DNA from 2 places in the Mesorhizobium sp. MC2-1-1 genome. Region 1 is predicted to be linked to the other one. Evidence: predicted binding sites of a transcription regulator. Region 1 holds the regulator's gene; the other holds the start of a gene.
The links. The regulator PhoB, encoded in region 1, activates phosphate uptake and scavenging genes when phosphate is short. The targets are predictions, from matches to a motif close to TGTCATNNANCTGTCAT.

Region 1 (3,413 bases):
CCTTCCGGCTTCACCTTGAACACCTCGCGGGCCTGCATGCGGCCGACTTCCTTGTTGTCGAAGGTCAGGTAGAACACGTCCTTGTTCTCGATCAGGCGGTCATAGCCAACGACCGGAATGCCTTCGTCCAGGGCCTTCTGCACAGCCGGCCCGATAGCCGAGGCGTCCTGCGCCAGGATGATCAGCGCGTTGGCGCCTTGCGAGATCAGGCTTTCGACGTCGGTCAGCTGCTTGCCCGGGTTGGACTGCGCATCGGCCGAAATATACTTGTCGCCGGCGGCCTCGATGGCAGCCTTCATCGCCGCTTCGTCGGTCTTCCAGCGCTCTTCCTGGAAATTCGACCACGAGACGCCGATCACCTTGCCCTTCGCCTCGGCGACCGACGCCAGCGTCAGCGACATGGCAACGCCCGCCAGGATGGCGGCTGCGAATTTCTTCATGATATCCTCCCTGCGCCCTCGGCGGCGCGACCCAGACTGGTCCGAAGACCGGCAAAGAGGCTTTTTTTCGAGCCTCAAAAAAATAGTGGTGCAGCAAAACGGCCCTGTCAACCGGGATTCTGATGGCTTTTGATGTGTCCCGGGATTTTTTCGACATTCGCAATAAATAATGACATGGGCTTTGGCTTCTGCCACTATCCATAGCGTGTCGGCGACAGGCCAAGGCATCATCACAAGGCCGCGACGACCCGGGAGGACGTGCGAGAGATGTCGGTCGGAATCCGCCACGACGACTTGCGCCGGCGCAATCGCGCCATGGTGATTGCGGCCGTGCGTCGCGCCGGCCAGCCGTCCCGCACGGAGATTGCCGCCACCACCGGGCTCAGCCACTCGACCATTTCGGCGATCTCCGCCGATCTGATCCAGGAGGGCATTCTCGCGGAAAGCAAGGCCAGCGAGCCGACGGCTTTGCGACGCGGTCGGCCGCAGATCGGTCTCGCGCTCAACCCCGAAGCCGCCGCGGTGCTGACGGTGGTGCTGTCGCTCAACTTCCTCTCCGTCGCCGTCATCGACTATGCCGGCCAGGTCATCGCCGAGGAGCAGCGCCGACTCGACACGCTGACATTGCCGCGCGACGAACTGATCGGCGAATGCGTCGCCATCGTCAGGCGCCGGCTGGAGGATTCCGACCTCGATGTCGGCAGCGTCGCCCGCATTGCCATGGGCATTCAGGGCATCGCCGATTCCCAAGCGCGCGCCATGCTGTGGTCGCCGATCACGCCACTGACGGACATTCCCTTCGCCGACATACTGGAGGCGGAGTTCGGCATCCCGGCCACGATGGAAAACGATTGCAACATGATGGCGGTGGCGCTCCAATGGCGCGATCCCGAGCGCTATCGCGACAATTTCATCGCGATCCTGCTCTCACACGGTATCGGCATGGGCCTGGTGCTGAAGGGCGAGCTTTTCATGGGCACGCATTCCTCCGGCGGCGAGTTCGGCCACATGATCCACCGGCCGGGCGGGGCGCTTTGCCGCTGCGGCCGCCGCGGCTGCGTCGAGGCCTATGCCGGCAATTATGCGATCTGGCGCAGCGCCATGGGAATAAGCGAGGATGCAACGCCGACCGACGTCGGCGACGCCGACATGCGGGCGCTGGCGGCAAAGGCCCGGCAGGAGAACGGCTTGGAGCGCGAGGCCTATCGCCGCGCAGGCGAGGCGCTTGGCTTCGGTCTTGGCAGCCTGTTCGCCCTCATCGACCCGGCGCCCGTCGCGATGGTCGGCGTCAGCGCGGCCGCCTTCGACCTGATCGAGCCGGCGCTGAGGGAGGCGATCGCCCAGACCGCCGGCGGCCAGCACTCGAAATCGATCTCCTTCGACACCGAGCCGAACGAACTGCCACTGATCCGCGAAGGCTGCGCCATGCGCGCTCTGACCTTCGTCGACCAGGAGATTTTCGCGCCGGGCGTCCAGGCGAGAGCGGGCAAGCACGTTGCATAGTGGCGAGTGCAAGCGCCGAGATACGTATCCCTAGTCCTCCCGGATCGCGTAGCCCGCCCCACGGATGGTGCGGATGACATCCGGCATGCGGCCATTGTTGACGGCCTTGCGCAGGCGCCCGACATGGACGTCCACAGTGCGCTCGTCGATATAGATCGTCTCGCCCCAGACATTGTCGAGCAGCTGGCTGCGCGAGAACACGCGGCCGGGATGGCGCATCATGAATTCGAGCAGGCGGAACTCGGTCGGGCCGAGCCTGATCTCGCTCTTCTTGCGGTAAACGCGGTGCGATTCACGGTCGAGCACGATGTCGCCGACCTTGAGCACGCTGGACAGCACCTCCGGCTTGGCGCGGCGCAGCAATGCCTTGACGCGCGCCATGAACTCCGGCGTCGAGAACGGCTTGACCAGATAGTCGTCGGCGCCGGTGGACAGGCCGCGCACGCGGTCGCTTTCCTCGCCGCGAGCCGTCAGCATGATGATCGGCAGCCGCTCGGTCTCGGGCCGCATCCTGAGACGCCGGCAAAGCTCGATGCCGGAAACGGCCGGCACCATCCAGTCGAGCACGAGCAGGTCGGGAACGTTTTCCTGAAGGCGGATTTCGGCCTCGTCGCCGCGGGTGACCACTTCCACCTGGTAGCCCTCGGATTCGAGATTGTAGCGGAGCAGCACCCCCAGCGGCTCCTCGTCTTCCACCACCATGATTCGTGGCGCGATCATCGGGGTAACCTTTTCCGTCAGACAGCCGGCGCCGACATTGCCGTCTCGTCCTGCTTCGGACGGTTCGCGGGCAATTGCGTGCCGGTCAGCACATAATAGGCGTTCTCGGCGATGTTGGTCACATGGTCGCCGATACGCTCGAGATTCTTGGCGCAGAACAGAAGATGCGTGCAAGCGGTGATGTTGCGCGGGTCTTCCATCATGTAGGTCAAGAGCTCGCGGAAGACCGAGGTGTATTTGACGTCGATGCGTTCATCGTCGTTGCGCAGCTTGGCGAGCGCCGAGGCATCGCCGACCATGTATTCCTGGATCACGCCCTGGACCTGGATCAGCACCATCTGCGCCATGGAATCGATAGAATGCGTGAGATCGCGCGGCGCGGCGGCGACGCCGACCGAGCCGACGCGCTTGGCGATGTTCTTGGCAAGATCGCCGATGCGCTCGAGGTCGCCCGCCATGCGGATCGAGCCGACCACGTTGCGCAGGTCGTCCGCCATCGGCTGCCGCTTGGCGATCAGTGTGATGGCGCGGTCGTCGAGCTCGCGCTGGCGCGCGTCCATGATGGCGTCGTCGGAGACGACGCGCTGCGCCAGCGCATTGTCGCTTTCGAGCAGCGCCCGGGTCGAGCCGCCGACCATGGAGCCGGCGAGATCGCCCATGTCGTTGATGAGCCGGCTGATCTGCCTCAGATCCTCGTCGAAGGAGGCGACGGTATGTTCGGCCATGATGTTGTCCTCGTATGAACTCAGC
Region 2 (3,413 bases), 2.6 Mb from region 1:
CGCGCGACGCGCGCCATCAAGGACGCGGTTCCGGAGATCGGCATCATCACCGATGCCGCGCTCGATCCCTTCACCAGTCACGGCCATGACGGCATCCTGCGCGACGGCATCATCGTCAATGACGAGACAGTTGAACAAGTCGCCGCCGCGGCCGTCATCCAGGCTGCCGCCGGTGCCGACATTATCGCGCCATCCGACATGATGGACGGCCGTATCGGCGCCATCCGCGACGCACTCGACGCCAACGGTTTTCAGGACGTGGCGATCATGTCCTATGCGACGAAATTCGCTTCCGCCTTCTATGGCCCCTACCGCGAGGCGGTGGGCACCGCCGGCCTGCTCAAGGGCGACAAGAAGACCTATTACATCGACCACGCCAATTCGGACGAAGCGGTGCGAGAGGCCGAGCAGGATCTGGCGGAAGGCGCCGACATGCTCATGGTCAAGCCGGGGCTGCCCTATCTCGACATCATCCGCAGGCTGAAGGACGAGTTGCAGATGCCAACCTTCGCCTATCAGGTTTCGGGCGAATATTCGATGATCAAGGCGGCTGCCGCCAATGGCTGGATCGACGGCGAGAAGGCGATGCTGGAATCGCTGCTTTCGCTGAAGCGCGCAGGCTGCGACGGCGTGCTGACCTATTTCGCGCCGACCGTGGCGGAGCTGCTGCGGGGTTAAACCGCCAAACCGGCTAGCAGGGGCGCCGCTGGCCAGCCGTCAGAATTCCACGTCGACCTCGACGATCTCCTCCGGCTCGGCCAGCGCGCCTTCAGTCCATTCCCGCATCGGCGGCCAGGCAAAGTCTGTTTCGCATTAGCGGAGAGAGGGCTCACCAGCACCGATGGCGACAGGAGCAGCAACTCCTTGCGTGAACGGGAGAAGGAACCGCGCCTCAGTACTTCTCCGGCACATAGAGCTCGCGCGGCAGCACCTGGCGCTCGTAGGAAGGATTGAACACCCGCTCCGGCAGCGTGATCTCCTCATGCGGCACCTCCTCATACGGCAACTGCTGCAGCAGGTGGTCGATGCAGTTGAGCCGCGCCCGCTTCTTGTCGTTGCCCTCGACGATGAACCAGGGCGCTTCCTTGATGTTGGTGCGGGCGAAGGTTTCTTCCTTGGCCTTGGTGTACTGCTCCCAGCGCACCCGCGACTGCAGGTCCATCGGCGACAGTTTCCACTGCTTCATCGGATCGTGGATGCGCATGAGGAAGCGCATCTGCTGCTCCTCGTCGGTGATCGAGAACCAGTATTTCACCAGGGTGATGCCGGAACGGACCAGCATGCGCTCGAATTCGGGCACGTCGCGGAAGAACTCCTCGACCTGATCTTCATTGGCAAAACCCATAACCCGCTCGACGCCGGAGCGATTGTACCAGGAGCGGTCGAACAGCACGATCTCGCCGCCCGCGGGGAGATGCGGCACGTAGCGCTGGAAGTACCATTGCGACCTCTCGCGCTCGGTCGGCGCCGGCAATGCCACGACACGGGCGATGCGAGGGTTGAGGCGCTGGGTGATGCGCTTGATGACACCGCCCTTGCCGGCGGAATCGCGGCCTTCGAAGATCACCACCAGCTTCTTCTTGTGGTAGGCGACCCAGGACTGCAGCTTGATCAGCTCGGACTGCAGCCTGAGCAGTTCGCGGAAATAGGTCATCCGTTCGATCGAAGGCGGATGCGACTTCTTGTAGATCTTGGCGATCTCGAGCGAGAGCGCCGGCTCGGAAATCTCGAGCTCGTAGTCCTCGTCGAGCGTGTCTGCGAGTTCGGCCTCCAGCCAGTCCTTCGCCCCTGAATTCGGTTTCACTTCATTCATCGCGCAGCTCCGTCTGCCTGTCAGCCTTCATCGCCTCGGAATGCGCCGCGGCCCCGGCGGACACGCGACTCCGTAAGCCGACCGGGATACAGAGGCGCAATGACGGTTTTATTGCAAGCGACCGGCCGGCGGCATCCATGTTAGCCTATATATGATCGGACCGTATCGGCAGCGGGGCGACACGCCGGCTGAATTGTCCTACAAATCCCCTCGCCTCTTCCCGGCGCTCGCCACGGCGCTTCTTCAACCAATCGCGAGGACTGACATGGAATACCGCACGCTGGGCCGATCCGGCTTGAAAGTCTCGACATTGACGCTTGGCACCATGACGTTCGGCGGCACCGGCCCATTCGCCGCCGTCGGCAATTCGGACCTTTCCGAGGCCAGCCGCATCATCGACACCTGCATCGATGCCGGCATCAACCTCATCGACACCGCCAATGTCTATTCCAACGGCCTCTCCGAAGAGATCATCGGGGAGGCGCTTGGCGGCAGGCGCAAGAATGATGTGCTGATCGCCTCGAAGGCCCGCATGCGCATCGGCGCCGGGCCCAATGACGAGGGCCTTTCGCGTTACCATCTGATACGCGAATGCGAAAAGAGCCTGAAGCGGCTCAAGACCGACGCCATCGATATCTATTTCGTCCACCAGTGGGACGGCCTGACGCCGTTGGAGGAGACGGTCGCGGCGCTCGACACCCTGGTCAACCAGGGCAAGGTCCGCTACATCGACTGCTCCAACTACTCGGGCTGGCACGTGATGAAGGCGCTGGCTGTCAGCGACAGCCGGCATCAGGCCCGTTTCGTCACCCAGCAGATCCATTACACGCTGGAAGCCCGCGAGGCCGAATACGAGCTGCTGCCGATATCTGTCGACCAGGGCCTCGGCGTGCTGGTCTGGAGCCCGCTGGCCGGGGGCCTGCTCTCCGGCAAATATCACCGCGACAGCCCGACCGCGCGCCAGGTCGGCGGCTGGACGGAACCGCCGATCCGCGACCAGGACCGTCTGTGGCGGATCGTCGAAGTGCTCTCCGACATTGGCAGGGCGCGGGGCGTGTCGGGAGCGCAGGTGGCGCTTGCATGGCTGCTTGGCCGTCCGGCCGTAAGCTCACTGGTGATTGGCGCGCGCAACGAGGGGCAGCTCAAGGACAACCTCGCCGCGGCCAGCCTGCCGCTCTCCGAAGAAGAGCGCCAGCGACTCGATGCCGTCAGCCGGCCGCCGGTGCTTTACCCGTACTGGCACCAGCAGTTCACGGCCAAGGACCGTTTCGGGCCGGCCGACAAGCTGCTCGACCGCTCCCACGCCTAGGGCTTCGGTGAGCACTCAGCCGGCGATAAAGCGCCAGACTTCCGTGTCGGGCTTGATCTGCCCGCTCAGCACGAAATATTTGTAGAGGACGAGCAGCGAGATCGCCTGCTCGACCGGCTCATTGTGGAATTCGCGGCAATAGGCGTTGGCGGCGGCGGTTATCCGCTCAGCTTCGTCGGGATGCTTTTCGAAATAGGCCACCTTGTCGACCAGGTCGGAGAAATCCGGCTCGAGTGGCACGTAGTGGACATTGGGCTCGACCTTGGCTTCCGCAAACCAGGTTTCGTAGGT

Region 2: ppk2 (polyphosphate kinase 2) is a predicted target of PhoB. The motif match lies at 1,913-1,929, and genes of this name have one in related genera.

Annotation. Positions count from the first base shown of each region.
Region 1 is NZ_CP195205.1:3,964,021-3,967,433, forward strand. It holds gene xylF (D-xylose ABC transporter substrate-binding protein) at 1-440, opposite strand, end outside; gene ACR64R_RS19615 (ROK family protein) at 708-1,943, shown strand; gene phoB (phosphate regulon transcriptional regulator PhoB) at 1,974-2,663, opposite strand; gene phoU (phosphate signaling complex protein PhoU) at 2,681-3,388, opposite strand; gene pstB (phosphate ABC transporter ATP-binding protein PstB) at 3,409-3,413, opposite strand, start outside.
Region 2 is NZ_CP195205.1:1,401,426-1,404,838, reverse strand. It holds gene hemB (porphobilinogen synthase) at 1-678, shown strand, start outside; gene ppk2 (polyphosphate kinase 2) at 893-1,813, opposite strand; gene ACR64R_RS07035 (aldo/keto reductase) at 2,079-3,122, shown strand; gene ACR64R_RS07030 (glycosyl transferase family 90) at 3,138-3,413, opposite strand, start outside.